Regions from separate parts of the Enterococcus silesiacus genome, predicted to be linked through region 2. Evidence: predicted binding sites of a transcription regulator. Region 2 holds the regulator's gene; the other holds the start of a gene.
The links. The regulator HrcA, encoded in region 2, represses chaperone genes, less so after heat shock. The targets are predictions, from matches to a motif close to TTAGCACTCNNNNNNNNNGAGTGCTAA.

Region 1 (11,479 bases), on a different contig from region 2:
CAGAAGTTGTTTCTGCAATTTGATTTTTGATCAATTGAACACGAGCATCGATTGCAGCTTTTTCTCCTGCTCCTTCAACGATTGTTGTATTGTCTTTATCTACAACAACTTTACTTGCATTACCAAGATTTTCAATTGTTGTATCTTTTAATTCAAGTCCTAGATCATCAGTGATCACAGTTCCACCAGTTAAAACAGCGATATCTTCAAGCATCGCTTTACGACGATCACCAAAGCCTGGTGCTTTAACAGCCACAACATTGAATGTTCCGCGGATTTTGTTTAACACTAATGTTGGCAATGCTTCTCCATCAACATCATCAGCGATAATCAATAATGGACGGCTTTGTTGTAAAATTTGTTCTAACAAAGGCAAGATATCTTGAATGTTAGAGATTTTTTTATCCGTGATCAAGATATATGGATTTTCTAAGGCTGCTTCCATCTTATCGTTATCTGTCACCATATATTGTGATAAGTAGCCACGGTCAAACTGCATTCCTTCAACGACATCAAGTTCTGTTTCGATCCCTTTTGATTCTTCGATCGTGATGACACCGTCATTGCCAACTTTTTCCATTGCGTCAGCAATCAATTGTCCTACACGGTCAGAGCCAGAAGAAACAGCCGCAACTTGCGCAATTGCTTCTTTAGAGTCAACAACAGTTGAAATATTGTGTAATTCTTCAACGGCAGCTTTTGTCGCTAATTCGATACCACGGCGAATGCCTAAAGGATTAGCACCTGCGGTAACATTTTTTAAGCCTTCTCGAACGATTGCTTGTGTCAAGACTGTCGCAGTTGTTGTACCATCTCCTGCGATATCATTTGTTTTAGAAGCAACTTCAGAAACTAGTTTAGCTCCCATGTTTTCAAAATGATCTTCTAATTCGATCTCTTTGGCGATTGTTACGCCATCATTAGTGATCAATGGTGATCCAAAAGATTTTTCTAAAACAACGTTACGACCTTTAGGACCTAATGTTACTTTTACTGTATCCGCTAAAATATCAACGCCACGAAGCATTGCTGCTCGTGCATCTTCTGCAAATTTAATTTCTTTTGCCATAATTCCTTCACCTCAAAATTTTTATTTTTCTATATTAAATGTTGTTTGCCTAAACAATTATTCGACGATCGCAATAATGTCTTTCCCAGATACGATCAAGTAATCGTTGCCTTCATATTTGACTTCAGTACCTGAATATTTTTCAAACATTACTGTATCGCCTTCTTTTACATCGGCAGGAACTTTTGTACCGTTATCTAAAACTCGGCCTTCACCGACTGCGATGACTTTTCCTGTTTGCGGTTTTTCTTGAGCTGCTGATGCTAACACAATGCCGCCTACTGTTTTTTCTTCTTCTTTCGCGACTTCAATAATGACGCGATCGCTTAATGGTTTTAACACAATAAATCCCTCCATAAAAAATATTTATCATTTTAGCACTCTTGGTTATCGAGTGCTAACTCACACTATTTATAATACTCATTTCACCTTCATAATGCAAGCTTTTTGACTATTTTTTTAAAATAATTTCTCTCTTCGATTTTATAAAAGGAGTTGCTTTTTTATGGATATCACTAGATTCCCTCGTTCTCATCCATTTCATGGTAAAATGTAATCAGAAAGAGAGGCGATTAAAATGAAACAACGAATCACGGGAGCTTTGATGGCAACGGGACTATATTTGCTGATTGCCAATGCTGGCAACTTCTTTTTTGGTGTAAATAGACGCTTTGATTGGACAACCACTTTATGGGAGGCTGCTTTTTTCTTCCTATTCATCTTTCTGTTACTAGGCTATCGCAACAATCACAAAAAATAATTTATTTAAACAGACTAGCCCAAAGCTATGGTATACTTTTTTTATTCTATTAAACATGAAAGGAGTCTTTAGTTTCTATGCCAAACAATTTTTCTATAAAAAAAATCAGTCTAGTAACAATCCTTTTATACGGACTCGTATTTTTTTCTCCATTTTTATTCAAACCATTTTCACCGGCTATTATTATTGCTGGAACGACCTTCACGTATATTCTTGGTGCTGGATTGATGATCTGGCTTTACATCAAAAATAGAGGTTCTGCTATTACAGTAGTTGAAAAAGAGGCCAAATTGACCTCTCTCGTTTTTACCTTATTACTTGGCATCAGTGGTATTTTTATCGCGATGATCATTCAAGCCATTGTTTTTAGCATTGAAACTGCCATTACAGGTGTTGAACCCAGCTCACAAAATACACAAAATATTATTGCTGTTATTTTAGCTAATCCCTTATTTATTTTAGCTACAACGATCGGCGGACCGATCATGGAAGAATTTGTTTTTCGTCGGTCTTTGATTGGCTTAACTGAAACGTACACTGGCTTTTGGATTTCAGCTATTATTAGTTCGTCCTTGTTTTCAGTTATCCATCAAGATGGGCATTTCTTTGTTTACTTTTTCATGGGTTTCTTTTTTGCATTACTGTATAAAATGACAGGCCGGATCTGGACTTCTATTATTGCCCACTGCGGCATGAATACTATGGTCGTGATTGCGCAACTCGTACTTCATTATGCAAATATTGAATTGCCTAAATAATTAGTCCTCAAGAAAATAAAAAATAAGCCCTTGTGAGTGCATGTTTCCTAACATCTGCACTCACAAGGGTTTTTATTATTCTTTTTCGTCTTCGATTTCTGCTTCAGCTAACTCGCTGTCGTGGTGTAGGAAATAAATCAATGTTTGCAATTCATTCGTCAAATCCACATTTTGAATTAGAACATCTGTCGGTGCCACTAAGCGCGCAGCGGTAAAGTTTAAAATCCCCTTCACACCAGCATCAGCTAACTGACTGACAACTTCTTGCGCTTTTCTTGCTGGTAAGGTTAGAATCGCTACTTCAATTTGCTGTACTCGAATTTGTTCCATCATATCCGTCATTGGATACACAGGAATTCCATCAACAATTCTGCCCACGATGTCATCATTGACATCGAACGCACAACTGACACGAATACTGTTGCTTTGATGAAATTTATATTTCAGTAAGGCACTTCCTAAGTTACCTACACCAATCAATGCTACATTGGTTAGTTCATCATCATTCAATGTTTTTGCAAAGAAATTCATCAGATTCTCTACATCGTAGCCATAACCGCGCTTACCTAATTCGCCAAAATAAGAAAAATCTCGTCGAATCGTTGCGCTATCTACTTGTACTGCTTCACTTAGTTCAGTAGATGAAACTTTATTTTTGCCTGCATCATGCAGAATTCTCAAATAACGATAATATAGGGGAAGGCGTCTTGCCGTTGCTTTTGGAATAATTTGGTCTTTCACAATCGTACCTCCAATACTCTAAATATAGACAAATATCCACTTAATCATAATAGCAGTTGTTCCAGACAAAAAGCAATCTTACAGCTCAAAAAACTCCTTTTTTTCAATTTTTCTTAAAGCTTCTTACTATTTTTATTGACTCACTATGTAGTAAGTGTGCTATTTTAAGTCATTTTATGCTACACTAAAACCATTGAAATAGAAATGAGGATGCCCCATGATTTTACTCCAAGCAAACCAAATTGCCCGATATTTCGGTGCAGACACTTTGTTTGAAAACATACAAATGGAGATCAGCACAAATAGTCGGATCGCGTTAGTCGGCCGTAATGGTGCTGGTAAATCTACCCTACTAAAAATAATCGCTGGTATCGATGCACCAGATGCTGGTACGATTGCAAAAAATAAAACAGCTAGTCTAGGATACTTAGCCCAAGATACTGGTCTTGATTCTGATAAAACCGTTTGGGATGAAATGCTTGAAGCCTTTGTCGATGTAATCACAATAGAAAAACGAATGCGTGAACTAGAATTGATTATTAGTGAACTGCTGCCTGATGCTGCAAATTATGAATCCGTTATGAAAGAATATGATCGGCTGCAACACGATTTTTCAGAAAAAAATGGTTACGGCTATGAAAATGAAATTCGTTCTGTCTTGCATGGTTTTGGATTTAGGGAAGAATTCTATTCAAAGCAGATCAGTACCTTATCAGGTGGTCAAAAAACGCGTTTAGCTTTAGCTCGTATGTTACTACAAAAACCAGATATTTTGATTCTCGATGAACCGACGAACCATTTGGATATCGACACTCTTTCTTGGTTAGAAAATTATCTACCGAGTTATTCCGGGGCACTTTTGATTGTCTCTCATGACCGATATTTCCTAGATAAAGTTGTTACAGAAGTCTATGAAATCAGCCGTCATAAAATGCGTTATTATAAAGGAAACTACTCAAAATATTTAGAATTAAAAGCTGAGCAGTTGACTAGCGAATGGAAAGCGTACGAAAAACAGCAAACTGAAATCAATAAACTTGAAGATTTTGTTGCCCGTAATTTAGTCAGAGCGTCAACCACAAAACGTGCGCAAAGTCGTAGAAAAACCTTAGAAAAAATCGAACGCTTAGATCGACCTCAAGGAGACGAAAAATCAGCTAATTTCCTATTCGCTATCGAAAAAACTTCTGGAAATGTTGTTTTACAAGTGGAAGATGCTGCAATTGGATACGATGATCGGATTTTATCTGAACCAGTTTCCCTTGATATTCGTAGACAAGAAGCTATTGCGCTTGTCGGACCAAACGGAATTGGCAAATCCACATTGTTAAAATCAATTATTGGAAGCATTCCCTTCATTAAAGGGACAGCTAATCTTGGCACCAACGTTCAGATCGGTTATTATGACCAAGAACAAGCGAACCTTCATGGAACCAAAACCGTTTTAGCTGAGCTTTGGGACGAGCATCCAACGACTCCTGAAAAAGATATACGAAATGTTTTAGGCAGTTTTTTATTTAGCGGAAATGATGTAGAAAAAACTATTCCACTTTTAAGTGGCGGTGAAAAAGCTCGAGTTGCTTTGGCAAAATTATCCATGGATAAAGAAAATTTCTTGATCTTAGATGAACCGACAAACCATTTAGACATTGATAACAAAGAAGTCTTAGAAAATGCTCTGATCGATTATGACGGGACACTATTATTTGTTTCTCATGACCGTTACTTCATTAATCGAATCGCAACGAAAGTCATTGAACTTTCCGAAACCGGCAGTAAATTGTACTTGGGCGATTACGATTACTACCTAGAAAAGAAAAAAGAAGAGGAAGAATTAGCCGCATTATTGGCTGAAGAGTCCACTGCTAAACAAACAGAAACCACAAAGCCTAAAAATGATTTTTATCAAAATAAAGAACAACAAAAAATCCTGCGTACTTTAAATCGAAAAATTACACAGATCGAAGAGAACTTGGCGAACTTAGATACAACGATTGCTCAATTAGAACAATCAATGACCGATCCAGCTCTTGTTGATGATCATGTGAAGCTAATGTCATTAAATGAAGAGCTAGAATCACAAAAAACGCAGCAAGAACAATTACTATCCGACTGGGAAAACCTTAGTTTAGAACTTGAAGAATTAGAAGAAAATAATTGACGAAAGGCAGGTTTCATATGACTTCAAAACGTATGAATGTAACGAAACCTAAGTATCAGCAAATCGCTGTAGATGTAGCCGCTAAAATTGCTGATCAAACATTTACCGTTGGTGATAAAATCCATGCACGTTCTACTTTGGCTAACAAATACAGTGTCTCTCCTGAAACAGCCCGTAAGGCAATCAGTGTATTAGTTGATTTAGAAATCGTCCAAGCAAAACATGGCAGCGGTTTTTATGTTCATTCAATGGAAAAAGCCAAACTCTTCGTCGATCAATACCAAGATGTTCAATCAATTCATGATTTAAAAGACGATCTAATCGGCAGTGTTAAAAAACAAAAAGAGGAATTAAGCCACTTTTCAGAAATACTGGATAAGCTTGTTGATCAGACTAAGCGTTTTGATTCGTTCAATCCGCTAAATCCAGTGACTTTCACACTGACTGCTGACGCAACGCATCTTGAAATGACGATCAGTGAATTGAATCTATGGCAAAGTACTTCTGCTACTTTGATTGCGATCAAGCATGGTGATGAACTCCTTGTATCTCCTGGTCCATATGCAAAACTTACTGCAGGTGATACGATTTATTTTGTTGGTCATGAATCAACATTGCAACGGGTTCAGAATTTTTTCTACCCGAATGCATAATATAAAGAAGAATCGAACAAATTAAAGTTTTGTACCGACCCCAAAAAGTTAGACCAAAAATCTAATTTTTTGGGGTCATTACATTTGACTGTTCTTTTTTTTTTGATTTCCTTATCTTATATGCCGCTAAGTTGACAAAGTGACTACACGATGTTAACCTAGAATGGTCACTTTTTTTACAGAAAAGAAAATGATTTACATTACATGTAAATCATTTTGTAGCTTATCTAGCTTCACGGGCTAGTCTCTCGGGAAAAAGATAAAAAATAAATGAGACAAAATATGTCTCAGTCATTTTTTCCTATTTTCCTGTCAAGGCTAAACGAGCTCGTTCAGCTTTTATTGTTATCTAGCTTCGCAGGCTAACTCCGACAGAAAAAAGATAAAATCCGATTGTGGCGAAAAGCACCACCCTCTGATTTCCCTATTTTTCTGTCGGAGTTGGACGAACCTGCTCAGCTTTTAAAATAAGGAGGAATTTTGTTTTGCCCAAAGTACAAGTCTCACATTTAACAAAAATATTCGGTAAAAAATCAAAACAAGCACTGGATATGATCAAAGAAAACAAAGATAAAACTGAAATCTTGAAAAAGACCGGTGCCACAGTTGGCGTTTATGATGTCAATTTTGAAGTAGAAGAAGGCGAAATTTTCGTGATCATGGGTCTTTCTGGTAGTGGTAAGTCTACCTTAATCCGTTTATTGAATCGTTTGATCGAACCGACTTCTGGAAATATTTTTATTGATAATCAAGACATCTCAAAATTGGATAAAGAAGGCCTTAGAGAAGTTCGTCGTAATAAGATGAGCATGGTTTTCCAAAATTTTGGTCTCTTCCCTCACCGCACGATTTTAGAAAATACAGAATATGGTTTAGAAGTTCGTGGTGTCCCAAAAGAAGAACGGACTGCAAAAGCTGAGCAAGCGTTAGAAAACTCTAGTTTATTAGCTTTTAAAGATCAGTTTCCTAATCAGCTATCTGGCGGGATGCAACAACGTGTCGGTTTAGCTAGAGCTTTAGCTAACGATCCAGAAATTTTATTGATGGACGAAGCCTTTTCCGCCCTTGATCCGTTGATTCGTCGGGAAATGCAAGATGAGTTAGTTGATTTACAAGAAAACGTGAAAAAGACAATCATCTTTATTACCCACGATTTAAATGAAGCTTTACGCATCGGTGATCGAATCGCTTTAATGAAAGATGGTCAGATCATGCAAATCGGTACTGGTGAAGAAATCTTAACGAACCCAGCTAACGATTATGTACGTACCTTCGTTGAAGATGTCGATCGTTCGAAAGTCTTGACTGCTCAAAATATCATGGTTCCGGCACTAACGACCAATATTGAAATTGACGGTCCAACCGTTGCTCTAACACGGATGCGCCAAGAAGAAGTTAGTATGCTTTTAGCTGTTGATAAAAAACGTCAACTAAAAGGTGTTGTCCGAGCTGAACGCGCTCTAGAAGCACGTAAAGCAGGTAAACCATTAACTGACTATGTGGATACAGATATTACTTCTATCGACAAAGATATGCTTGTCAACGATATTTTCCCAATCATCTATGATTCACCTACGCCAGTTGCTGTAACTGACAATAATAAATTGCTTGGTGTTGTCATTCGTGGTAGCGTTCTTGAAGCATTAGCAGAAACAGAGGTGAATATCAATGAATAATTATCAATTGCCAGTAGCAGATTGGGTTGAAACAATTACAGAATGGATGACGAATACTTTTTCCGGCGTTTTCAGTTTCTTCCAATCAACAGGTCAAAGCTTAATGGACGGAATCACTTCTCTATTAGTTGCAATTCCTCCTGTACTATTTATTATCATTTTAACTGCCATTGCATTCTTTATTTCAAATAAGAAAATTGGTTTAAGTTTGTTTACACTGATTGGGTTACTTTTCATTTATAATCAAAATCTATGGACAGATTTAATGAGTACTGTGACTTTAGTTTTACTTTCTAGTGTTGTTTCGATCGTTATCGGTGTGCCACTTGGAATTTTAATGGCCAAAAGTAATAAAGCACAAAGTATTATTACGCCTATTTTAGATTTCATGCAAACCATGCCTGGATTTGTTTATTTAATTCCGGCCGTTGCGTTTTTCGGAATTGGTATGGTTCCTGGGGTATTTGCCTCAGTGATCTTTGCATTGCCACCAACTGTTCGTTTTACAAATCTTGGAATTCGTCAAGTACCGAAAGAACTGGTTGAAGCATCTGATTCATTTGGTAGTACGGGTTGGCAAAAACTATTCAAACTTGAGTTACCATTAGCTAAAAGTACCATTATGGCCGGTGTCAATCAAACAACCATGCTGGCACTTTCTATGGTGGTGATCGCATCAATGATCGGTGCACCTGGACTTGGCCGTGGCGTTCTTTCGGCCTTACAACGTGCCCAAGTCGGTAATGGCTTTGTTAATGGGGTTGCGTTAGTTATACTAGCGATCATCATTGATCGTTTTACTCAAAATTTAAATAAGAAAAAAACAACTCCAGCTAAATCAAAATTCTCTAAAAAACAGAAAATTGGTGGAACTGTTGTTGCTGTTGTAGCTATTGTTGCTTTGATGGCTGGCTCTACTCTTTTCTCATCTGCTAAAAACGAAGAAAAAAACATTTCGCTTTCTTATGTAGAATGGGATACAGAAGTTGCCTCAACGCATGTCATCGGTGAAGTGCTAAAAGATGTTGGGTACAATGTCTCACTAACACCATTGGATAATGCAATTATGTGGGAATCACTCTCAAAAGGAGAAACCGATGCAATGGTTGCCGCTTGGCTTCCTGGAACTCACGGTGAGCAATACAAACAATATAAAGATAAAGTGGATGATTTAGGTGAAAACTTAAAAGGTGCTAAACTTGGTATCGTCGTTCCACAATATATGGATGTCAATTCAATTGATGAGTTAAAAGATCAAGCTGGTAAAAAAATCACTGGGATCGAACCTGGTGCAGGCGTTGTTGCGGCGGCTGAAAAAACGCAAAAAGCTTACAACAACTTATCTGATTGGTCTGTTGAAACCTCATCTTCTGGTGCAATGACCGTTGCACTTGGACAAGCGATTAAAAACAAAGAAGAGATCGTGATCACTGGTTGGTCTCCTCATTGGATGTTTGCTAAATATGATCTTAAATATTTAGAAGATCCAAAAGGCACCATGGGCAATGAAGAAGCCATTCATACAATGGCTCGAAAAGGATTAGAAAAAGAAAATCCTGAAGCTTATAACATCTTAAACAATTTCCATTGGACAAAAGAAGATATGGAATCTGTGATGTTAGAAATCAACAACGGAACAGATCCAACACAAGCAGCAAGAGACTGGATCGACAGTCATTCAAAAGAAGTTGCTGAGTGGAAAAAATAATAAAAAGAGCTGCCCATAATTTTTGTGGTCAGCTCTTTTTCATGTCTAGCCTCTTCCTTTTCTTTACTTATTTAAAATCCCTGTACCCTCTCAGTGCATCATTCAGTAAAACGAATTAATTTATAAACTTCTTTATTTTCAATAGGTCAAAAGCTATAATTTAAATTAGGAGGTGATAAAATGGTGTTAAGATTCACACAAACTTTAACGCAAGAAAACTGGTTAAATTTCAATAAAATTTACATGAAAGAAAAAAATAAACGTAGACGCTATCTTCTTTTAAGCATTTCCATTATAAGTTTCTGTATGTTCTTCTATTCAATCTATCGAATTTGGACTTTCTTCCAAAAAGATTCATTCTCTTTTTTAAGTATTAGCTTTACTCAAATAATTCATTATTGTCCAATTGACTTTTATAGCGCACTTCTTTTTTTCATTGTAGGTATAGAATTATGGCTTATATACTACAAAGAAATTGATTTCAGAATAAAAAAAATGTTAAAAAACTCTTCAAATCGTTCTTTTTTTGTCGAAAAAGAATTTATTATAACGAATGAGAAGATCGAAGTAACCACCCAACTATCAACTTCTACTTATGAGTGGCCCATATTTATAAATTGTATTGAAACAAACAATGACCTTGCTTTGTTTTTAAATTCATCTTCTATTTTATTGATTTCAAAAAAAGAACTCAGTCAGGAACAACTCTTTCAATTAAAACAACTAATCACTGAGAAAATGGCTGATTCATATGAATTTTTGACTTAGTTTATTTAGGAGTTGTCAGTAACACTCAAAAAAATAACCACCGCTGGGTAGGCGGTGGCAAGGAGTTCTTTTTTACTTGAGGAGTAAAAATGAAAAAGTGTTTTGTTTGGGTTTGTTATTGGGTATGAGTTAATAATAACGGGAAGATTTGAAGAAACTATGCCTAAATCATTTAGGTTTTCTATAGAATAGTTAAGAAAAAGTAAATAGACCTTAAATAAAAAAGTCAATGATATTGTTGAGCGATTAAGCTCGACAGTATCATTGACTTACTTTTATTACTTAGGTGTCACATATGCTAAGATATTCGCTGTATCTTTATCAATCACTCTAAATGAAACCATACCTAAGCCCGCTACATTCATTTCTGAAATTAGAATAGATCCATCATCATAAACATGTTCAACAAACGCTACATGTCCATAGGTTCCATCCGCTCCAGCAACTGTTGGTTGGAAGCTGACAGCAGTTCCTGCTTTTGGTTTACTTGTTACTTCATAACCATTAGCTTTTCCTGTTGCCCCCCAGTCCATTCCATTGCCCATTGTTGTTTCAACAGAACCATCTAATTGAACAATACGGTTATAGACATATTGCGTACAATTTCCTGCAGCATAGGCTTCTGAACCAGAATATGTTTCCCCAGAATAGTCTTTGAAATCACTATCTGGATGACTATCAGAAACGATGATACCACTTGTTGATGTAGATGGTTTTTCTTTATCGTATTCAGTCAAGTCATATTCTTCGATAAATGCATTCAGTTTTTGATCATAGCTAGTATCTGTTGCATAGACACCAGTTAACGCTTTTGTCGCTTCACGATAGCTAACGGCATTGGCTTTCCAAGTACCTGAATAAATCGTTTTATTTGAATCGATGCCTTCTTTCATCAACTTAGCATAATCTTCAAATGATTCTTTGTAACCAGGATATTTTTTAAACGCAGCATCAATTGTGTACCAATTGCCTGAACCGTCATCTTCTTGTGTAGAAAAGATAACTTTCTCGCCTTTGTATTCACCTTTGATACCAAATAGATTATGATACGGTTGTTGGCTTAAATCGCTATTGCCAGAACCTGTCTCCAAAATTGCTTGAGCAATCATAACAGAAGCATATAGATCATTTTTTTGACCAACGGCACGCGCTTTTTCTCCGATTCGGCGAATAAATGTTTCCGTG
Region 2 (11,479 bases):
ACCGTCCATAGATCCATAAAAAAGGAAAAGAAAAAACCGGCTAATATCCCATAGAGTGCTAAAAACCAATAACTTTTTTTAAGCCTTTTCTGCAACCAAGGCAATCCAGCTACCAGACCAATCATGCCCCAAGAAAACATTTGAAAAGGTGTCCACGGGCCTTGTCCAAATAATATATTTGATGTAACAGCTGATAGCGACCCGACTAAAAACCCAACTTCAGCCCCTAAGCAAATGCCTGAAATTATGATGATTGCTGTCATTGGAGTGATGGCTGGAATCATATAAAACAAAAATCTACCTAACACAGCAACAGCCGTTAATACCGCAATCAAAACTAGCTCTTTTATATTAATCTGTTTTCTTTCATAACGATAATAAATTGGAAAACAAGCGGCAATCACTAACAGCATAGATATTATCTGGTATTGACTCGCTTGAAGCAGCACCGCTCCGACAATAAACAAAAAGAGGATGCACAATGATTTGATCAATACGCGATTAACAGCTCTATTATTCATCATACTACTCCTTTTACAGCTTGACAGGCTTCAATTACTTGCTCTGTCGTAACTAAAGCATGAAAATTATCTCGCGATATGCGACTGGCTGCTGTTGTATAAAATGTATGATGACTAAAAAAAATTTTTGGTTTGGCTGTAGTCAATACCTTATTTTGGAAAAATAACCCGCAACGATCAGATAATTCTGCAGCAAAATCCAGATCATGGGTCACTACTAAGATTGTTTTGCCTTGTTTAGATAATTCTTTTACTATTTTGATCAACTGCTTTTTCCCATAATTATCGACACCTTTAGTCGGTTCATCTAATAATAAAATGTTAAAATCAGTCAAAAGTAATTTCCCTAATGCAGCTCTTTGACATTCACCACCGCTTAGATCAAGAGGGTGCTGCTGCATAACCTCATTTAGATCAAGCAAGGTTACGACACTTTTTATCCGTTCCATTTGCTTTGTTTCATTCATTTTTTTGCTCTCTAAATAGTGCTTGTAATCCTCTAAGACTGAATCTTTAATAAACAACATCTGAGGTTCTTGTGGTAAATAACCGATTGTTTCTTTATTTTTTTTGATTGATTGATTTAAAATCGAAATTTTGCCACGGTAACAGTCATAGATGCCAGCAATTGTTTTCAATAATGTTGTTTTTCCCGTTCCATTCCCTCCAACTAAAGAAAAGATTTCTCCTTCATAAACTTCAAAATCAACACCCGCTAAAATATCCCGACTATTCTTTTCATAGCGAAACCAGCAGTTTTTTAACTGGATACTTATTGTCGTTTTCTTTTTGATAGGTGACGTCTGTTGCTCCTGTAAAACCATGTCTGCTGAAAAATGCCGAGCCAAAAAACGTTTGCCTTCAATTACTGTGACCGGACACTCATCCTTTAGCCCACTTCCAAGGAAAATTTGTACCGCACTGGGCAAACTGACTATAAAGCGGCCGAGATCACTTCTATTCTTCTTGATTTCAGTTGAAATGGCTCTTGGGGCATCTTCAAAAATCAGCTGTCCATGGTCCAAAATTATCAGCTTATCAACTAATGCAAAAACTGATTCCACACTGTGTTCTACTAATAAAATGGTTACCCCCATTTCTCTATTTAGTCGCACTAATATATCGACAAAGTTTTGAGAGGCAATCGGATCAAGCTGAGTTGTGGGTTCGTCTAAAATCAAGATATCTGGTTTCATTACCAAAACAGAAGCTAAATTCAACAACTGCTTTTGTCCCCCAGATAATTCACTGGTTTTAAATTCCAGTAGTTCTTGAATACCAAGAAAATTAGCCATTTCAGCAATTCGACTCTTAATTTCAGCTGTAGGGATTCCTATATTTTCTAAACCAAAAGCTAATTCGGGCCAAACGCCATCTGTCACAATTTGATTTTCAGGATTTTGCATGACATAGCCGATTTTACTAGCTGAAAAATGTTCTGGAAGGGCGGTTATCTCTTCATTATTTAAGTAAATAGAGCCTGTTTGTTTGCCGGCTGGCGTCAATTGAGGCTTAAGTAGTTTTAATAAGGTTGATTTTCCACTCCCAGTTGCACCAGAAATCAAAACAAACTCACCTTTTTCGATAGATAATGATACCTCTTTCAAAACAGGTCTGTCACTTCCAGCATATTGAAAAGTTAAATTTTTGATTTCAAGATACGCCATACCATTACCTCCTTTAATCGTTTTAATAACGGTATAAATGCTAAAACGCCTATAAAAATATAATACGGCCGGTTTTGTTGGATTAGTCGATAACTATTATTGAGATATGGATAGAAATTGAATTGATAGTGACCATTCATCAATCCTAAAATAAAAAAACTACCAGAGAAGATGATTAGTATCAACCAGAGCGTATCCGTTTTTCTCCAGCTATAACTTAAATGACTGCTTCTAGTCCCAATACCGTAGCCACGGGCTTTCATTGAATCTGCCGTATCCATGGCATTTTCCAATGACCAAGAAAATAAATTTCCAAATAAATCAAACCCATAGGCTGCACGTTCCTTAAAATTTTTGTTTTGTGTTCGTTGAACTGTTTTTTGCGTTTGATTCAGCTCTTGAAAAAAATGCTCAAGCAATGGTATGAACCGAAAAACCAATGTTAAAATCAAGACAGACTTAGGAAATCGTTTCCCAAAAAGATAAAAAAATTGCTCCGATTCAACGGATAGCTGAAAATTTTGAAACAAATAGATAACCGTAGCAATCATGATCCCCATAAAAAAACCATATACAAAGGCTTCCATGGTAATCGGTTTATTAAATAAAAAAAATAGAATCGTTGCTCCTCGATGGACAAATAAAGGGTTTGTTATCGTAATAATCAGACAAAAAATCAAAGGATATAGCACTGATTTCTTCGATTTCCCTTTCAAATTAAGCAACAGCAATAACAAACTTCCAACAAAAGAAGAACTAATGATCACTGGATTCGTTGAACTCATTACTAGCAATAGCATCACTAGATAATAGCAGGAAATAACTAGCGGATGGTTTTGCCTAAAAAGAGACTTATTCATATTAGACTTCCTTTCTCAACTAGTTTTTAGACATAAAATAACGCCTAGCATCGTTGGATAATCTTGCGCAGAACAGACTAAAATCTTTGTAAAACATTATCAAAAAAACTCGAATATTCAACTCGTCTCTTTAAACAACAGTAACATTATATAAATCCAAATTACTAAAGTCAATCGTTCATAAGTATCAGCTGCTCGACTAACAATCTGATTAACTCAAAAAAAATTATCTTTTTTCACAAAATGACCTAATTTTTGGTTATAATAAGGTAGCTGACTCATTATGTAAACTAAAGAAGGTGCCACATGAAAACAGAACGACTACTAGCGATCACGATGATATTATTAGAAAAGAAACAAGTAAGTGCTTCTAAACTAGCGGAAATGCTAGAAGTGTCCGTACGAACCATATACAGAGATATTAATTCTCTTAGTGAAGCTGGTATTCCAGTAACCTCTTCTCCTGGTGTAAATGGCGGTATCCAAATCATGGAGAATTATAAAGTGGACAAACAGTTCTTCACGTCAACCGATATTACATCACTGTTGATTGCATTGGAAAGCTTATCGAATAATGTTTCACCCCTTCGAATAAACCAAACTTTTGAAAAAATAAAAACACTCGTTCCAGCTAATTTTCTCGATGAAGTCGAATTTAAAACAAACCAAATCGCAATCGATTTAACACCTTGGACGAGCAATCACACCTTGCAGCCATCTTTAGAAATCGTTAAATCCGGCATGGATCAAGCGCGTTTACTACGGTTTAATTATGAAGATAATCAAGGCAGAAAAACGGCCAGAATCGTTGAACCTTATCGACTTGTTCTAAAAGAAATAAGCTGGTATCTACAAGCCTTTTGTACAGAAAAAGCCGATTTCCGTACATTTAAAATTTCTAGAATGATCGATCTAGAGCTCTTGCCGACACCCTTTGCTTCTAGAGACTTTCATCCTAAACCTTTAGGAAAAGAACCGTTTTACGGGAAAGACTTTACGCTTACTACGCTGAAAGTAACACATAAAATCAAAGATCAACTAGTAGATAAATTTGGGCAATTAACCATTTCTCCTTCAGACGAACCTGAAAAATGGATCGTTGAGTTCCCATTTATGGAAGATGAATTTGGCTATAACTTACTCTTGGGTTTTGGAAATCAATGTGAATGCCTTACTCCACCACACGTTAGAACTGAATTAAAACGACGTATCGAAACTGTATTAGAGCTCTATCAAAACTCCTAATACAAAAAAGCTTCTCAACATGACTTAAATAGTACATGCTGAGAAGCTTTCTATTTATTTCTTTTTCTTACCGCCAAAAGCATCCTTCATCTTATCAAAGAAGCCTTCTTCTTGCTGTTCACTTACAGTTTGACCGCCAGCTTTAGCAAATGTGCGTAATGCTTCTTTTTGTTCATCATTCAAGTTTTTCGGTGTAATGATTTTAACTTTCACGTGCTGATCGCCATTGGCTCCGCCACGTAAGCGTGGTGCGCCTTTGCCGCGTAAACGGAAATTGGTTTCTGTTTGTGTACCTGCTGGGATTTTTAATTTTACATCCCCGTGCACAGTTGGTACTTTGATTTCGTCACCAAGAGCTGCTTGAACAAAACTCAATGGTAAATCATAATAAATCTCTGAACCTTCGCGATCAAAGATATCACTTTCTTCGACACTAAACACAACATATAAATCACCATATGGTCCGCCGTTCATACCAGCTTCCCCTTGGTTTGATAAACGCATTTGTTGTCCGTCTTCTACTCCAGCGGGAACATTGACTTTGACTTTATGCGCTTTCTTCTCATGTCCTGTACCGTGACAAGTTGGACATGGTTCTTTGATTTCTTTCCCTGTACCATGACAAACATCACAGGTTTGACGACTCATTACACGACCAAGTGGTGTTTGACGTTCCACATTGATCGAACCAGAGCCATGACATTTGTGGCAAGTTTCTGGATGAGTACCAGGTTTTGCTCCATTACCGCCACAAGTTTCACAGTTATCTTCACGATTGTACTTGATTTCTTTTTCAACACCAAAAATCGCTTCTTCAAACTTCAGATTGACCGTATACTGTAAATCAGCCCCTTGTCTTGGAGCCGTCGGATCGACACTACGTGAGCCGCCACCAAAGAATGAATCGAAAATATCTTCAAAGCCGCCAAAACCGCTGCTTGAAAATCCGCCGCCGCCAAAGCCACCGAAACCACCAGCACCGCCGCCGTAGTTTGGATCAGTACCTGCATGACCATATTGATCATAAGCTGCTTTTTTCTGTGGATCGCTCAAGACTTCATAGGCTTCAGATACTTCTTTGAATTTGTCTTCTGCATCTGCTTCTTTATTGATATCTGGGTGATATTGCTTAGAAAGCTTACGGTAAGCTTTTTTTATTTCATCATCTGAAGCACCTTTGGCAAGGCCCAGCACTTCATAATAATCTCTTTTCGTAGCCATTAGTTCCCCTCCAACTATTATTCCATTTATTCTTAAAAAGGATCGACGCTAACTTATTTGTATAAAAACATCGTTGTAATCATACCACATATTAGCTAAAAGAAAAACCGCTTCACTTAATTTTTCCTGCAAATAAAGATAGGCAAAGACCAAAGCGATGACTTTGGTCTTTGCCAGCTTGTTAATGATCAAGGATTATTTGTCGTCGCCTTCTACTTCTTCAAAGTCAGCATCTACAACATCATCAGCTCCACCTTGTGCAGCTTCTGGATTTTCTTCTGCCTGTTGTTGCGCTGCTTGTTCATAAAGTTTTACAGTTAAGTTTTGAACGATTTCGTTTAATGAATCACGTTTTTCTTTCATTTGTTCGATATCGTTGGCTTCAACAGCTGCTTTTAACTCATCACGAGCATCTTCGGCTTTTTTCACTTCATCTGCGTCAACTTTGCCTTCTAATTCTTTCAATGTTTTATCAACAGTGAATAATAAAGCATCTACATCATTACGTAAGTCAACTTCTTCTTTACGTGCTTTATCTGCTTCAGCATTAGATTCAGCATCTTTCACCATACGTTCGATTTCGTCATCTGACAAACCTGATGAAGATTTGATTGTGATTGTTTGCTCTTTTTGTGTTCCTAAATCTTTCGCACGTACGTTTACGATACCATTTTTATCAATATCAAAACTTACTTCGATTTGAGGCACACCACGAGGAGCAGCTGGAATATCTGTTAATTGGAAACGACCTAATGTTTTGTTATCTGCTGACATTGGACGTTCACCTTGTAATACGTGAATATCTACGGCTGGTTGATTATCAGCGGCAGTTGAGAAGACTTGTGATTTACTTGTTGGGATCGTTGTATTACGATCGATCAATTTAGTAAATACGCCACCCATTGTTTCGATACCTAATGATAATGGTGTTACGTCTAATAATACAACATCTTTAACATCACCTGTGATAACGCCACCTTGAATGGCAGCACCCATTGCTACTACTTCATCCGGGTTAACAGATTTGTTTGGTTCTTTGTTTGTTTCTTTACGGACAGCTTCTACAACAGCTGGAATACGTGTAGATCCACCGACTAAGATTACTTCATCGATTTCAGATGGGTTCAAACCAGCATCTTTCAAAGCTTGACGTACAGGTGTTTTTGTACGTTCTACTAAATCGCTAGTTAATTCATCAAATTTCGCACGAGTTAAGTTCATTTCTAAGTGCAATGGACCAGCGTCTCCTGCTGTGATAAACGGTAAGCTGATTTGTGTTGAAGTCACACCAGATAAATCTTTTTTCGCTTTTTCAGCCGCATCTTTCAAACGTTGAACAGCCATTTTGTCTTTAGATAGATCAACACCGTTTTCTTTTTTGAATTCCGCTACCATGTAGTCGATGATTTTGTTATCAAAGTCATCTCCACCTAGTTCGTTATCGCCGGCAGTTGATAATACATCGAATACACCATCACCTAATTCAAGGATCGATACGTCAAATGTACCACCACCAAGGTCAAATACTAATACTTTTTCGTCTTTATCTGTTTTATCTAAACCATAAGCTAATGCTGCAGCCGTTGGTTCGTTAACAATACGTTCAACTTCCAAACCAGCGATTTTACCAGCGTCTTTTGTTGCTTGACGTTGTGCATCGTTGAAGTAAGCTGGAACAGTGATTACTGCTTTATCAACTTTTTCACCTAGATATTCTTCTGCAAAGCCTTTTAAGTATTGTAAAATCATCGCAGAAATTTCTTGTGGTGTATATGATTTGCCGTCTGCTTCTACTTTGAAGCCTGCTTCGCCCATATGACGTTTGATTGACGCAATTGTGTGCGGGTTTGTTACTGCTTGACGTTTTGCAACTTCACCAACTTGGATTTCTCCATTTTTAAATGAAACAACTGAAGGGGTTGTACGGTTACCTTCTGGATTCGCAATGATTTTTGCTTCTCCGCCTTCTAATACTGCAACTGCTGAGTTTGTTGTTCCTAAGTCAATACCAATAATTTTACTCATAATTAATGATCTCCTATCTTCTATTTTAATTTTTTTCAATTTATATTATGCAAACATTCCTTGCTGTTACTGTGCAACAACAACCATGCTTGCTCGTAAAACGCGGTCATGTAATTTGTAGCCTTTTTGTAATACTTCAACGATCGTATCCGCAGGTGTTTCGTCACTTGCAGGAATCGTTTGAACTGCCTGGTGTAAATTAGGATCAAATACTTCGCCCATTGTTGGGATTTCTTCGATGCCTTCTTCTTTCAGTGCAGCTTGTAAACTTTCAAGAACCATTGAGATCCCTTTTTTCAAGCTCGTTCCTTGTTCATCATCGACTTCGATTGCCATCGCTCGTTCTAAATTGTCGATCGAAGGTAATAATTTTTTACCTAAGTCTTGTGAACGATAACGAACCAGTAACTCACGCTCATTCTTGAAACGGTTACTCATATTTGCAATCTCTGCACGAGCTCTTAAAAACTTATCTTCCATTTCGGAAAAATCAGCTTTAGCATTTTCAAGCTCTGTCATTTCTGTTTCTGAAACGCCTGACGCATCAATTGCCTCTGACAATTCTTCTTGTTCTTCTGTCTGTTGATCCTGTAATTCTTCATTCTCATCTGTTTTGCTCACTCTTGCAACTTCCCTTCTCTATTTCGTAGAATCGTTAAATTTCTATATTTAAACTTTTTACTTATTCATCAAGAAAGCGATAATAAGCGCCAAGTTTTGAAGCTAACTCATGGCGAAATACATCTACTAAACCGAACATTTTTGAATAAGGCATACTTGTTGGTCCTAGTAAAGCAATCGTTCCTTTGCCATGTCCTGTTACCTCATAGGTTGCAGTAATCATGCTCATATTGTCTAATAGTTCATTACCTATCTCAGAGCCGATCCGAATCGCAATCGGTGAATCAGCTTCTGCCGTTAACAGATGTGTAATGGCATCTGTATTTTGCATAAATGAATACACTGATTTTAATTGATCGATGTCTTGTTTCACACCAAAATCCAGCACATTCATACGGCCGCTGACGAACAATTTCTCTTCAAATGCATGACCTAGCATGGCATCGAATAGACTCATCATACCGTCTGGTGTTTGGAAATAACGATGTAAAATCATCGGAATCTCAGTTCTCAAGCGATGATAAACAGTCAATAAAGGCTGCCCTACAAGCTTGTCATTAATGATTTGCGTCATTTTTTCTAAATCTTGACTGGAAACGGAAGCTGGAATTGCAAACACTTGGCTTTCTACATTTCCTTTGTCTGTCACAATAACCGCTATGATTTGTCGGTCATTTAAAGGCACGATTCGAAAACCTGTTAGTCGCCGTTCTTTCACCTCAGGACCTAATGAAAAAGCAGTGTAGCTGGTCAAATTAGAAAGAATTTTCGCTGATTGTTCAATGATGTCGTTGATTTCATGAAACTCTTTGCCAAAGGAATGGCGAATTATTTCTAAATCATCTCGCTCAACTTCAGCCGGACTTAGTAAATGATCCACATAATAGCGATAACCATCCATTGAAGGAATTCTGCCGGAAGACGAGTGTGTCTTCAACAGTAAGCCATGCTCTTCCAAGGCCTTCATATCGTTTCTAATTGTTGCTGAACTAGACTGGATACCTTCTTCCATCAGCTTCTTTGACCCTACAGGATTGCCTGTATTCGTGTATTCTTGGATGATAAGTCGCAAAATATTCTTTTGTCTTTCCGTTATCATAGTTACCACCCTTCATTAGCACTCATGATATTCAAGTGCTAATACAATTATTAATATAGCAAGTTCAGTTAAAATTGTCAAGAGAAAAACACACTTTTTTAGCACTCTTTATCACCGAGTGCTAAAATAATAAAAAAGAACGAAAAAAGAGCTCTTACAACGCTCATTTCGTTCCTAGAATCGTTACTTTTCCTTATCGATCAAAAATGCTTCAAAAACATCGTTTCCAACAAACAGTCCCTGTTCAGTTAATTGGATATACTCTTCACTTTCAAGAAGCAGGCCTTTTTGAATCAATTCTACGATGGTTTTTTGATATACTTGATTTAAAGTCAAACCAAATTTTTCTTGGAATCGCCCTTTTGAAACCCCCATCTTTTTACGTAAACCTAAGAATAATTCTTCTTCCATTTGATTATTCAAAGTCAGAATCTCAGTTTCAAGTGTTGGTAATTGGTTTTCACGCAATGGTTTTAAATAATGCTGGATCGGACCATGATTTTTATAGCGGGTATGTCCTAAATAACCACTAGCTCCAGCACCAAATCCATAATAATGGTCATTGTTCCAATACACTAAATTATGCTGACTTTCTTGTCCCTTTAAGGCAAAATTACTTACCTCATATTGATGACGTCCGGCCTTTTCCATTGCAATGATTGTTTCTTCAAACATTTGAGCTTCCACATCTTGATCGGGTAACTGCAGACGCCCTTGGCGCACCCAGTTCATAAACATCGTTTTATTTTCCAAAATCAAAGAATACAGTGAATAATGAGGCAAATCGAGTTCAATTGCTCTTTTTAATGTATCTCTGAATCCTTCTAAGGTCTGACCTGGCAAGGCATAAATCAAATCGATACTGACATTTAGAAAACCTTCTTTTTCCAAAAATTTCATTGTTTCATACACATCTTCTGCCGTATGTTTACGTCCAATCTTTTTCAACAATTGATTATCGAATGTCTGAACGCCCATAGATAAACGATTTACACCATATTCTTTCATTACCTGTAACTTTTCTTGCGTTAAATCACCTGGATTGGCTTCGATTGTAAATTCATTTGCCGCATCAATCGGTAGTAATTCACGGACACCTTTTAGCAATACATCTAGCTGTTTAGCAGATAAAGAAGTTGGCGTACCACCTCCTATGTAAATTGTTTCGGTCGTCTTGCTTGGGTATTGCTCTTTGGTCAGACGAATCTCCTTCAAAAGACTTTGGATATATTCATCGACTGGTTGACCTTCTAAAAAAACTTTATTAAAGTCACAGTAAAAGCAGATATGTTCACAAAACGGGATATGTATGTAAGCGGAAATATTTGTATTTTTGTTTTCCAATTTTTTATTCCTCCAATTTAGGCGACTTCTAATTTTTAGACTATTCTATAGAAGACGTCTCTTATCTTACCATATTCAGCCATAAAATGTTTTAAATTGAATCAAGAAATTTTTCTTGTAACGATTCATAAAAATGAGTCTCTGCGCATACATTAAAAATTTATTAACCAAATGATTCGCTGCAGTTTGCTTAACATGCCCTATTCTGTATACTAACCATAGCTATTTTCATTCACTCTGTGCAATAAAATAAGAAAGGGTTATCTTCACCACGTTCTAGCAGTAGTAACTAAACGAGAAATCACAAAAATTTTAATAATTTTTTTACCAAGCTATCTTGTTTTTTGTTAAGGATTATTCCTAATGTCAAGTCTTATCTATAGTAGTTTTCCCCATTTTATGCAATTACTTGCTGATACCAATCAAACGATTTTTCCTTTTTAAGCACCAAACTCCCTTTGCCTTCATTGTCACAATCGACATAGACAAAGCCATAGCGTTTTTTTCATTTTCCCCGTCCCAGCAGAGATCAAATTAATACAGCCCCGCATGGTGCCAATAAGATTTACATCATGATTAATGGCCTCTTTTATAACCATCAATGCGATAATTACCCATCACATGACCAGCTTCATCTGTTTAATCAGTAGCACCTAGTCCATCTTCCACAACCATTAAATGTGATTCGTTAATGAAATATCGATCCCTTCCCTTAGCTTCTTTCCTAATTTCAATTTACTATTCGCAATAATTTGTTAGAACTTTCCAGATAACTCTTGACTTTGAAGAACAAATTTTTTATTTACTAGAGAATCTGCGATTGTCTCTCCTATTTTCTTTTGATAGGCAATCCCTTTTCCAAGACCAATGATTTCA

Region 1: the regulator HrcA is predicted to act here: its motif matches at 1,444-1,470, upstream of groES (co-chaperone GroES).

The regions. Positions count from the first base shown of each region.
Region 1 covers NZ_JXLC01000005.1:113,184-124,662, forward strand. The annotation lists gene groL (chaperonin GroEL) at 1-1,069, opposite strand, end outside; gene groES (co-chaperone GroES) at 1,127-1,411, opposite strand; gene RV15_RS05095 (hypothetical protein) at 1,647-1,829, shown strand; gene RV15_RS05100 (CPBP family intramembrane glutamic endopeptidase) at 1,907-2,587, shown strand; gene RV15_RS05105 (redox-sensing transcriptional repressor Rex) at 2,663-3,328, opposite strand; gene RV15_RS05110 (ABC-F family ATP-binding cassette domain-containing protein) at 3,546-5,489, shown strand; gene RV15_RS05115 (GntR family transcriptional regulator) at 5,507-6,142, shown strand; gene RV15_RS05120 (quaternary amine ABC transporter ATP-binding protein) at 6,628-7,818, shown strand; gene RV15_RS05125 (ABC transporter permease/substrate binding protein) at 7,811-9,526, shown strand; gene RV15_RS05130 (YcxB family protein) at 9,707-10,294, shown strand; gene RV15_RS05135 (glucosaminidase domain-containing protein) at 10,573-11,479, opposite strand, start outside.
Region 2 covers NZ_JXLC01000002.1:201,113-212,591, reverse strand. The annotation lists gene RV15_RS02170 (ECF transporter S component) at 1-521, opposite strand, end outside; gene RV15_RS02165 (ABC transporter ATP-binding protein) at 521-2,188, opposite strand; gene RV15_RS02160 (energy-coupling factor transporter transmembrane component T) at 2,161-3,048, opposite strand; gene RV15_RS02155 (helix-turn-helix transcriptional regulator) at 3,355-4,293, shown strand; gene dnaJ (molecular chaperone DnaJ) at 4,348-5,514, opposite strand; gene dnaK (molecular chaperone DnaK) at 5,710-7,539, opposite strand; gene grpE (nucleotide exchange factor GrpE) at 7,606-8,160, opposite strand; gene hrcA (heat-inducible transcriptional repressor HrcA) at 8,222-9,259, opposite strand; gene hemW (radical SAM family heme chaperone HemW) at 9,443-10,603, opposite strand; partial or broken gene RV15_RS18920 (family 1 glycosylhydrolase) at 11,001-11,308, opposite strand; gene RV15_RS02125 (CAT RNA binding domain-containing protein) at 11,359-11,479, opposite strand, start outside.